2 regions of the Cobetia sp. PDI-12MA genome follow, and region 1 is predicted to be linked to the other one. Evidence: riboswitches for the same ligand, from Rfam matches in the RefSeq annotation. Region 1 holds a riboswitch; the other holds the start of a gene.

Region 1 (5,530 bases):
GCTGGCCTCTATCGCCTCACCTTCGATTGATGGACTGACCTCCAACAGAACGCTCCCTTGAGAAGCGAGGTCTTGGCCCTCTTTCCGGGCCTTCTCTCCAAGCCCTTTGTCCAAGCCTTCTCTCCAAGCCCTTTGTCCAAGCCCCCTCTCCGGGCGCTCTCTCCAGGAGCTGCTTGGCAGAGAGCCCATGAATAGGGCCTATGGCTGCAGTGGTTGCCTGCTGCAGATTCTGAAAACCTGCCGTTCATGCCCCGCCTTCGAATTACAGAAATGTAGTCCTGTATCCTCGCATGCACCCAATGGCCAGCTAGGCATTGTGAGGTCATGGAGCGACACTGGGTCGACGCCAAGCGTTTAATGAACGATGACGCGTTGAGAGAGCGTCTCTCGCTCGTGCATCCAGCCTAAGAACTCCTGCGTATGATCCAACGGATACGCCATCGTCGGAGCCTGCCGCCATGAACCAGCAGCCACCCCCAGCAGCACGGACGCCCGCCAGCCAGGACTCCTTGCCAAGCACATGCACGCACCTGACGCGCGCTCCCTGGCTGAGCATCGTGATGCCGGTGCATGACGAGGCAGCCGGCATCGTGCAAACCCTGATCGCCCTGAATCGCCTGCGCGCGGGAGGGGACTGTGAAGTGATCGTGGTGGATGGCGGTTCGACGGATGGCACCCCCTCACTGGCCCATCCGCTGTGTGATGCCGTGCTGGGCAGTGAGCCGGGCCGGGCACGCCAGATGAATGCCGGAGCCGCGCATGCACGCGGAGAATGGCTGCTGTTTCTGCATGCCGATACCGACTTGCCCGACAATGCGCTGGCATTGCTCAAGGAGGCCGTCACGACGCATCGCCGCAGCGACTGGGGCCGCTTCGATGTCAGCATCAAGGGCGAGTCGCCGTGGTTACCGATGATCGCCGCCATGATGAATCTGCGCTCGCGGCTGACCAGCATCAGCACGGGCGACCAGACCCAGTTCGTGCAGCGCTCGACCTTCGAGGCCATCGGTGGCTTTGCCGACATGCCACTGATGGAAGATATCTGGCTGAGTGCCCAGCTCAAACATCTGACCCCGCCAATGAACCTGACGGCGCGCGTTACCACCAGCGGTCGGCGCTGGGAGACCCACGGCGTCTGGCGCACCATCGTCAAGATGTGGGGACTGCGGCTGGCGGCCTGGTGCGGCGTCTCCCCTGCACGCCTGGCACGCCTTTACGGCTATCGCGCCGCGGCGCAGGCCTGTGAGCAGCGCGGCATGCCCCATGCGTGATGCGGCGTTGCCTACCTTGCCCACAACTGATGCCGCGTCAGAGGTGCGCCCGACCCTCATCATCTTCGGTCGCCTGCCCATCGCCGGCCACTGCAAGACACGCCTGATCCCCGCACTCGGCCCCGAGGGTGCAGCTCGACTCTATGAGCGGATGCTGTGCCATATCGCTGACCAGGCCTGCGCCGCGCGCCTTGGCAAGGTCGTGGTGATGCTGACGCCCGCTGCCGAGCCGTCGAGACAGACACCTGAACAGGCGGCTCTGCAGGTGGCGCTGGAAGCCCGGCTGCGAAGCGTTGTCGACACCTCAGCCGACCTCACCTTCGAGGTACAGCCACAGGGGGACCTCGGTGAACGGATGTCCCGGGCCATGGCCCGACATCTACCCGAGGGGCCGGTATTGCTGATGGGCTCCGACCTGCCGGCGCTGGACAGCCAGCGCCTGCGCGAGGCAGCCCACAGACTGCGCACTCACGACGCGGTCCTGCAGCCCACCGAGGATGGGGGCTATGGCTTGATCGGCCTCAAGGCGCCCTGCCCGCAAGCCTTCCTGCTGCCACGCTGGAGCCACGCCCATGTCTGCCGGGACACCCTGGCGCGGCTGGCACGGGCAGGCAGAACGTACTCTTGCCTGCCGATCAGCTGGGATGTCGATGAGCCGCGTGACCTTGCGCGACTGTCGCGCCACCTGCCGGCGCTCATGGCGGACATTGTCGCTTGAGACTGTCCATGAACCCGCTCGAGGCTCATCACAAGCCCGCTTGAGGCTCTTCACACCTTCGGCAGGCCTCCCAAAGTCGTATGCATTTTTGCTCACACTGCCCTTCTTCTGCGCCGCAGGGCTGTTACACTCGCTGCATCGTGACTCATATGTCACAGCTTGACGGGGTGCCGGTAAGACCGGCTGAGATGTCATGCGCAGGCAATGTCCTTGCGTGAATGACGATCCCGCCGAACCTGATCCGGCTAGTACCGGCGTAGGGATCAAGCGTGAAGCGATGCCACTCGATAACGTCACCACTTTCTCACGGTGACTGTCGGCACCTCCCCCGCTTTTCCCCTGCTCCTGTTCCGGTACTGGCCACGCTTGCGCCAGAGAACTGCCGCCCCATCACGGGTCGTCAGCACGCTCACCGAGGGATGCGTCATGCCTAGTTTCAACGACCTGACCAGTGCCTGCGCCGAGGAATGGCGTGACTATCTCGAGCACGACTTCGTTCGCCAGCTGGGCGAAGGTCGTCTGCCGGAGGAGTCCTTCCGCCATTACCTGCAGCAGGACTACCTGTTCCTGATCCACTTCGCGCGTGCCTGGGCGCTGGCCGCCTACAAGAGCCGCACCCTCGCGGAGCTGCGTCAGGCCACGGCCAGTCTCGACACCATCCTCAATACCGAGCTCGATCTGCATATCGGCTACTGCAGCGAGTGGGGCATCAGCGAGGATGATCTGAGCGAGCTGCCGGAATCGCGCGCCACCCTGGCCTATACCCGTTACGTGCTCGATTGCGGCCAGCGCGGCGACCTGCTCGATCTGCACGTGGCGCTCGCGCCCTGCCTGATCGGCTACGGCGAGATCGCCGAGTGGCTGCTCGATCAAGACACCACCGAGATCGAGAACAACCCGTACGCGGACTGGATCGCGATGTACTCAAGCGATGACTTCAAGGAAGCCGTCGAAGCCGAGCGTGAATGGCTGGATGCGCGACTCTCGGAGGTCTCGGAGCGTCGACTGGGTGAACTGGTCGATGTCTTCCGTGACGCCACGCGACTCGAGATCGACTTCTGGCAGATGGGTCTCGATCGCGCTTGAGTCATCACAGACTGACGTCCCGGTGCTCGCCATGAGCCGCTCGGGATGACGCCATCCCCCATGGATGGCACGACTGACAGGCCAACAGAGCCTGGATGAGAGAACGCTCCCCGGGGCAAGCCTGACGCTTCGGGCAACACACTCTCGCATTGAAATCTGCACACGCTTGACGGGGTGCCGGTGGAACCGGCTGAGATCCTGCATGCATGCTTCGCCGCCCTGACGCGCGAGCTTGCCAGCAAGGGGTCCCGTGGAACCTGAACCGGTTAGGACCGGCGTAGGAATCAAGCTGATGGCCAGCCGCTGCGCGCGGCCGCCTCGCTCCCGGGCCACCTGTTGGCAAGGAGTCGGCGACGACCATCCTCTCCCTGCGCACGGTCTTCCCATGATGACGTCAGCCGTGACGTCGCCCTTTGAGGAGACCTGCATGAGCACTGCCCCGACAACACAAGACCCGCAAGCCACCAACGCCGCCGAGTCACCGCTCGCCTCGCAGCCTGAGTCTGCCCCCAAGGCACGCGCGCGCGCCGTTCGCAAGGATGGCAGCCGCCACCTCGCCAGCGAAGCACAAGTCGACGCCGCCGCCATCGCGCCGCTGAGCGGCTCGCGCAAGATCTATATCGAAGGCTCCCGTCCGGACATCCGCGTGCCGATGCGCGAGATCGTCTGCTCTCCGACCCAGACCTCCAGCGGTCTGGAAGAGAACCCGCCGATCGTCGTCTACGATACCTCCGGCCCCTACACCGACCCGGCGGTCGAGATCGATATTCGCCGGGGTCTGGCACCGCTGCGCGAAAAGTGGATCGAGGAACGCGGTGATACCGAACAGCTCAATCAGCTGAGCAGTGAATATGGCCGCGTGCGCCAGGCCGACCTGCGCCTGTCGTCACTGCGCTTCGAGCTGGACCATCGCCCGCGTCGTGCCCTGCCGGGCAAGAATGTCACCCAGCTGCACTATGCGCGCCAGGGCATCATCACGCCGGAGATGGAATACATCGCGATTCGCGAGAATCAGCGTCGTATCGCGCTGCGTGAGGAATATCAGGGCAGCGAAGCCGTCGAGAGCATTCTGGGCCACCAGCACCCGGGCCACAGCTTCGGCGCCAACCTGCCCGACGAGATCACCGCCGAATTCGTGCGTGAGGAAGTCGCACGCGGCCGCGCCATCATTCCCGCCAACATCAATCACCCGGAAAGCGAGCCGATGATCATCGGCCGCAACTTCCTGGTGAAGGTCAACGGCAACCTGGGCAACTCGGCGGTCACCTCCTCCATCGAGGAAGAGGTCGACAAGATGACCTGGGCGATCCGCTGGGGTTCCGACACCGTGATGGACCTCTCGACCGGCGCCAACATCCACGAGACCCGTGAATGGATTCTGCGCAACTCTCCCGTGCCCATCGGCACGGTGCCGATCTATCAGGCGCTGGAGAAGGTCGATGGCGTGGCCGAGAACCTCGATTGGGAGATCTTCCGCGACACGCTGATCGAGCAGGCCGAACAAGGCGTCGACTACTTCACCATCCACGCCGGCGTCCTGCTGCGCTATGTGCCGCTGACTGCCAGTCGCGTGACCGGCATCGTCTCGCGCGGCGGCTCGATCATGGCCAAGTGGTGTCTGGCGCATCACGAGGAAAGCTTCCTCTATCGCCACTTCGAGGACATCTGCGAAATCTGCAAGGCCTACGACATCAGCCTGTCGCTGGGCGATGGCCTGCGCCCGGGCTCGGTGGCCGATGCCAACGACGCCGCCCAGTTCGGTGAGCTCGAGACGCTCGGCGAGCTGACGAAGATCGCCTGGCAGCACGATGTCCAGGTCATGATCGAAGGTCCGGGTCACGTGCCGATGCACCTGATCAAGGAGAACATGGACAAGCAGCTCAGCGAGTGTGACGAGGCGCCCTTCTATACCCTCGGTCCGCTGACCACCGACATCGCCCCGGGTTACGACCACATCACCTCCGGCATCGGTGCCGCGATGATCGGCTGGTTCGGCTGCGCCATGCTCTGCTACGTGACCCCCAAGGAGCACCTGGGCCTGCCCAACAAGGACGACGTCAAGACCGGCATCATCACCTACAAGATCGCCGCGCATGCCGCCGATCTGGCCAAGGGCCATCCAGGCGCGCAACGTCGTGACAATGCGCTCTCCAAGGCACGCTTCGAATTCCGCTGGGAAGACCAGTTCAATCTGGGCCTGGACCCGGACACCGCGCGCAGCTTCCACGACGAGACGCTGCCCAAGGACTCGGCCAAGGTCGCCCACTTCTGCTCCATGTGCGGGCCGAAGTTCTGCTCGATGAAGATCACCCAGGAAGTGCGTGATTACGCCAATGAGCATGGCCTGACCGGCGATGCCGACAGCGTGATGGCCGGCATGCAGGAGCAGGCAGACAAGTTCAAGCGTGAAGGCAGCCAGCTCTATCAGGAGGTCTAGTCAAGCGCCTGACGGCGC
Region 2 (5,530 bases), 1.6 Mb from region 1:
GGTTGGTGTACCAGTCGAGCATGACCTTGAACTGCGTCAGCGGCTGCTCGGCGGTGGCAGCGTCCTTGGCAACGTCCTTCGAGTCAGCATCAGCGCTCTGTTCGTCGCCGGCTGGCGTGGCTTCCGCGGTCGGTTCAGCACCGTTCTTCGCCTGCTCGGCGGCGCCGGCAGTCGCTTCCACGGCTTCCTGACTCGCCACCGGCGCGGAGGCGGTTGAGTCGCCGTTCACTCCGACCTCGGCTTGCTGAGCGACGATTTCCGGCGCTGACTGGGTGCTGGTCGCGGCGGGTTCTGCCTCGGCGGCGTGGGCCGACATGGCAGTGGCTGGCAGGCTGCTCAGGCACAGCGTGGTCAGCAGGGTGGCGAAGGCGGTGGACAGCAGCGAGGCACGCGGTGAACGTGTCGGCTGTGCTTTGCGCCGTGGCGCCGATGACGAATGAGACATGGCGGAGTTCCTTGTGATCACAGGGTAGTGGTGCTGCCGTTCGTGGGCGGCAGTCGTCAGGCTCTTGCAGTTTGTGTCGAGCGTCGTTGCGTCTTTCGGTCATGCGGTCATGCGGTCATGCAGTATTTTTCCGAAGGCAAGGCGTGTCAGCTCAGACGTGTCAGCCGGTCGCGGTGCCAGGGCATCAGGGTGCGCAGCAGCGCATCCAGCGAGAAATAGAGCAGCAGGGAAAAGGCAACCAGCACCAGCAGGGCGGCGAACATCAGGTCGATCTCCATGCGCGCGTTGGCGTTGAGCATCAGATAGCCCAGCCCCTGGCTGGCACCGGCCCATTCCCCGATGACGGCGCCGATGGGGGCGGCAGTCGCGGCCATGCGAATGCCGGAGGCCAGCGCCGGCAGTGCGGCGGGCAGCTGGATGTGGATCAATCTGCGCCATGGGCTGGCGCCCAGGGTGTGGGCCAGATCCAGCCAGCCCTGCTGGGTCTGGCGCAGGCCGTCGTAGCCAGTGGAGGCGACCGGGAAATAGATGATCAGCGTCGCCATCACTACCTTGGACAGCATGTCATAGCCGAGCCACAGCACCAGCAGTGGGGCGATCGCGAACAGCGGTATCACCTGGCTGATCAGCAGCATCGGCAACAGCGTACGGCGCAGGCGGGGGATGAAGGCCAGCGCCAGCGCGGTGGAAAGCCCGAGCAGGATGCCCAGCACCAGCCCGGCCAGTATCTCGCTGATGGTGACGCCAGCGTGATGGGCCAGCAGCGGTGCCTTCTGGATCAGCACCTCGAGCACGGCCTGGGGCGTGGGCAGAATGTAGGGCGGTACGGCGGTAACGGCAATGATCAGCTGCCAAAGTCCCAGCAGGAGCAGCGTACTGATGACGAGGTGACGCATGGCGTGCAGACGTTTCATGCGGCCTCCTCGCTATCACGCAGGCGGGCGATCAGTTGCGCCTGCGCCGGCGGCAGGGCCGGGTCATCCAGCGGCACCGGCCGCACGGCGCCAAGCCCCGGCAGATGCTCAAGCTCGGCGCCGTGGCCCGGGGCGCTCGACGGGCGCAGCACCAGCAGTTGATCGGCAAGGCGCAATGCCTCAAGCGGGTCGTGGGTCACCATCAGGACGGTGCGGCCCTTGAGCAGGCGGCTGGCCAGATCGTGCAGCTCCAGACGGGTGATGGCATCCACCGCCGAGAACGGCTCATCCATCATCACGATCGGCGCCTGCTGATAGAGCGTGCGGGCGAGAGCGACGCGTTGGCGCTGGCCGCCGGAGAGGGCGTCCGGCCAGGCCTGCTCACGACCCTCAAGCCCGACCGCGGCCAGAAGCTCATGGGCGAGTTCGCGATTGCGCGGCCGCCGGCGCAGGTCATCGCCCAGCCACAGGTTGTCGATGACGCGCCGCCACGGCAGCAGCAGGTCCTGCTGCGCCATCCAGGCCACGCGGTCGGTCAGCGGCTGACCGTCATCGGTGGCGAGGTCGAGCTGGTGGAGATCTGACATTTCCAGGCCAGCCAGCAGGCGCAGCAGCGAGCTCTTGCCGCAGCCGGAGCGCCCCAGCAGTGCCGTCCAGCTACCAGCCTCCAGACGCGCGGAAATATCGCGGAACAGCGTGTGGCCGGCGTAATCGATTCGTGCGTTGTTGAGGGTGAGTCCCAGCGACACAGGCAATTCCGTGGTCAGGCGGCGTGCCGGCAGGAGGAAGCAGGTGACGCGCCGTGCAGGGCACGCGTCGGGGATTCCCTCCGCCGGTATCAACCGGATCAGGTTCCAGGGGTTGTCGCGCGACGTATCGCTGCGACTCTCAGCCCATTCTCGGGCACCCCCATCCAGGCCGACAGTGTAACGTCACTGTCTTGCCGGTGTCTTGTCCGACGCAAGTCGGGGCAGGGGAGACGGCGACTTTCTTGAGTGGCTTTCCTGATTGGCTTTCCTGAGTGGGGCGAAACGGACTATGCCGATGTGGCACGCCTTGGGTATGCTGAACATGACTGTAACAAGACGTGTTGCCCAAGGAGATCATCATGCCCGACACACCGGATCTCTCGACCTGTTCCAGCTATCCCGTCCCCCCGCGACGGCCGAGCGCAGCTGACGCCACGGGGGAGCCGCACCCCGTGCCCAGGGGCTGGCCCGAGGAGTCACTGACTCGACGGCTCTCGACCTATCTGGGGCAACCGCTCGAACCGCTGGCACTCGCCTGGCCGGATAGCGCCAACTGGCTGTGGCGCCAGCGTGGCGGCACGCCGGGGCTGATCAAGCTGGCGCGAACCGGGCCAGACCACGACCCCTTCTGGCACGCCATGCGCGGGGTCTTCGGTGCCGATCGCTGGGCGACGCCGGAGGGTTTGACGCGACTGGCGGGCGCCTTGCCCGCGCGCCTGCCGATTCCGCCGCTGCCCCTGACCTTCCTGGGGCGTCTCGATGGCGCGCCCATCTGGCACCTGCCGTGGTCCAGCGGTCAGCCGAGCAATCTCAGCATCACCTTCTGTGAGCTGCTGGGCGACCAGCTCGGTCGCCTGCATCAGGATACGGTGTCGGGCTTCGGTCAGCCGCTGGCGCAGCCGATGCCGCTGTTGCACTGGAATGCCCGCGTCACGCGCTTTCTGGCCCATCACCCGCGTCGCGCGGAACTCGGCACGCTGCTCAAGCGCACCTTCCCGGCGCCGACTCGCGCGGTGTGGTGTCTGCCGGACATGCGCGCCGATCAGTATCTGTGCGCCGCCACCGGCTGGGTATGGAGCGATTGGGAAGCGCTGGTGTGGGCGCCGATCGAGTTCGACTGGGCGCTGGTGGAGTTGCTGCTGGAAACGCCGGAGCAGCGTCAGGCCTTCATGAAGGGCTATTCGCGCCATGGGCGCATGGTCGATCTCGATGGCCAGCGTGAGCTGTGCCGTGCGCTGTTGTGGGCGATGGAGGCATTCGGCCCGCGGTCCTATGCTGAGCTTGCGGCAGCCCCTGCCTGGGTCTCGCCGCGCAGCCTGGCGTGAAATTCGCGTGCTGTACACTGCAAGTACATGAAAGGTGTGAAATTTCTCTGCAGCCCCTTCGCTGACATGGAATACTGTGGGTGAGTCGTCATGGACGTCATTCGAGATCTGATGTAGGGCTTGGCGGGGGAGCACTCGTGGTAGAGAACCTGAATTATTATTTCTTGCTGGCAGGCACGCTGATCGCCTTGAGCGTGTTGGCCAGCCGCGTCTCGGCGCGTCTTGGCATGCCGCTGCTACTGCTGTTCCTCGGTCTTGGCATGCTGGCGGGTGAAGATGGCGTCCTGGGCATCCAGTTCGACGACGCCTCATCCGCTTACATGATCGGCAATCTGGCGCTGGCGCTCATCCTGCTCGATGGCGGCCTGCGTACGCGGCTGTCCACGTTTCGTGCCGGCCTGAAACCGGCGCTGGTGCTGGCCACCGTCGGGGTCTTCATGACCAGTGGCCTGGTGGGCCTTCTGGCCATGTGGCTGTTTGATCTCACCCTGATCGAAGGCCTGCTGGTCGGGGCCATCGTCGGTTCCACCGATGCCGCGGCGGTCTTCTCGCTGCTGGGAGGCCAGGGCGTTCACCTCAATGAGCGTGTCGGTGCGACGCTGGAAATCGAGTCCGGCACCAACGACCCGATGGCGATCTTCCTGACCATCACGCTGGCCGAGATCCTGACCGGTCAGCTCTCCGGCGTCGCGTCGGGCATCATGAGCTTCCTGCTGCAGTTCGGTGTCGGCGCCGCCATGGGGATCGCCGGCGGCTGGTTGATCGCACGCCTGATGCGTTATCTGGACCTCGCCCCCGGTCTTTATTCGCTGCTGGCGCTGGCACTTGGCTTGAGCCTGTTCGCCACCACCAACGAGATGGGCGGCAGCGGTTTCCTCGCCATCTATCTGTGCGGCCTGATGATCGGGAATCACCCCGGTCGTCATCTGGAGCACATCCTGCCGGTGCATGATGGCATGGCACACCTCTCGCAGATCGTGCTGTTCCTGATGCTGGGCCTGCTGGTCTCGCCGTCGACCATGCTGCAGTTCGCGCTGCCGGCCGCCATCCTCAGCGTGGCGCTGATTCTGGTGGTGCGCCCGCTGGCGGTCATCCTGTGTCTCAAGCCGTTCTTCCGCTTCCGCTGGCGCGAGCTGTGGTTCATCAGCTGGGTGGGATTGCGAGGGGCGGTGCCGATCGTGCTGGCGATCTTCCCGGTGATCACCGGGGTCGAGAATGCCGGTCTCTACTTCAATGTCGCCTTTTTCGTGGTCATCATCTCGCTGCTGGTACAGGGCTCATCGCTGGCGCCGATGGCGCGCAAGTTGAGGGTGGTGGTGCCGCCGGGCGCACAGCCCAGTCGCCGCAACCTGCTCGGCATCATGCCGGTCAACGACTACGAGATGCTGGTCTATCGCGTCGACAACACGGCGCTGGAAGGCGTGGCGCTGCGCATGCTGCGCTTCCCGTCGGGGGCCAAGGTCGGGGCGCTGTTCCGCAACAAGGTGTTGATCCACCCCAAGGGCAGCACCTGTCTGCATCAGCAGGATGTGCTGTGCGTGGTAGGGCGCTCGTGTGATGTGCCAAGCCTCAACCGCATGTTCAATGGCGAGAGCCTGCAGCATGAGCAGCGCGCCTTCTTCGGGACCTTCACGCTGGAAGGCGATGCCAACATGCAGGATATCGCCGATGTCTACGGGTTGACACTCTCCCAGGGCGAGCAGCATCTGACCATCGCCGAGTTCATCACTCGTCGAGTCGGTGGGGTGCCGGTGGTCGGCGACGATGTGGACTGGCATGGCATCCACTGGGTGGTGAACGAGGTGGAAGGCAATCGCATCACCAAGGTCGGGCTGCGACTGCACTGAGCCTGACTCCGTGTCTGAGCCTGAGCCTCTGTCTGAACTTCACGCACTACGACGCCCCCATTGCACTGCGTGTAATGGGGGCGTCGTGTTTGGACTCATCAATATCGTACTCTGTTGATGTCAGGCCAATTTGTCCGTGACAGCGCCTGGCCATCCTTTGTGGCCAGCGACAAGGAGGTGACTACATGGCCAGCCCACATCCTCATCTCGCGGGCTTTCTGCGACGATTCGAGCAATTCCCGCCCGGGCT

The links. A riboswitch is a leader RNA that binds a small molecule or an ion and turns the genes downstream of it on or off. The one in region 1 is predicted to bind thiamine pyrophosphate.
Region 2: it holds a riboswitch for thiamine pyrophosphate, as region 1 does, so the genes downstream of both, AC5WNI_RS06070 (ABC transporter ATP-binding protein) here and tenA (thiaminase II) in region 1, are expected to answer to the same signal.

Annotation. Positions count from the first base shown of each region.
Region 1 covers NZ_CM183351.1:3,012,063-3,017,592, forward strand. Annotated here, with positions in the region: gene AC5WNI_RS12870 (PQQ-dependent sugar dehydrogenase) at 1-30, shown strand, start outside; gene AC5WNI_RS12875 (TIGR04283 family arsenosugar biosynthesis glycosyltransferase) at 510-1,271, shown strand; gene AC5WNI_RS12880 (TIGR04282 family arsenosugar biosynthesis glycosyltransferase) at 1,288-1,989, shown strand; TPP riboswitch at 2,143-2,269, shown strand; gene tenA (thiaminase II) at 2,416-3,075, shown strand; TPP riboswitch at 3,236-3,376, shown strand; gene thiC (phosphomethylpyrimidine synthase ThiC) at 3,503-5,512, shown strand.
Region 2 covers NZ_CM183351.1:1,416,886-1,422,415, forward strand. Annotated here, with positions in the region: gene AC5WNI_RS06060 (ABC transporter substrate-binding protein) at 1-445, opposite strand, end outside; gene AC5WNI_RS06065 (ABC transporter permease) at 592-1,359, opposite strand; gene AC5WNI_RS06070 (ABC transporter ATP-binding protein) at 1,356-2,108, opposite strand; TPP riboswitch at 2,167-2,280, opposite strand; gene AC5WNI_RS06075 (phosphotransferase family protein) at 2,468-3,433, shown strand; gene AC5WNI_RS06080 (potassium/proton antiporter) at 3,571-5,280, shown strand; gene AC5WNI_RS06085 (GGDEF domain-containing protein) at 5,466-5,530, shown strand, end outside.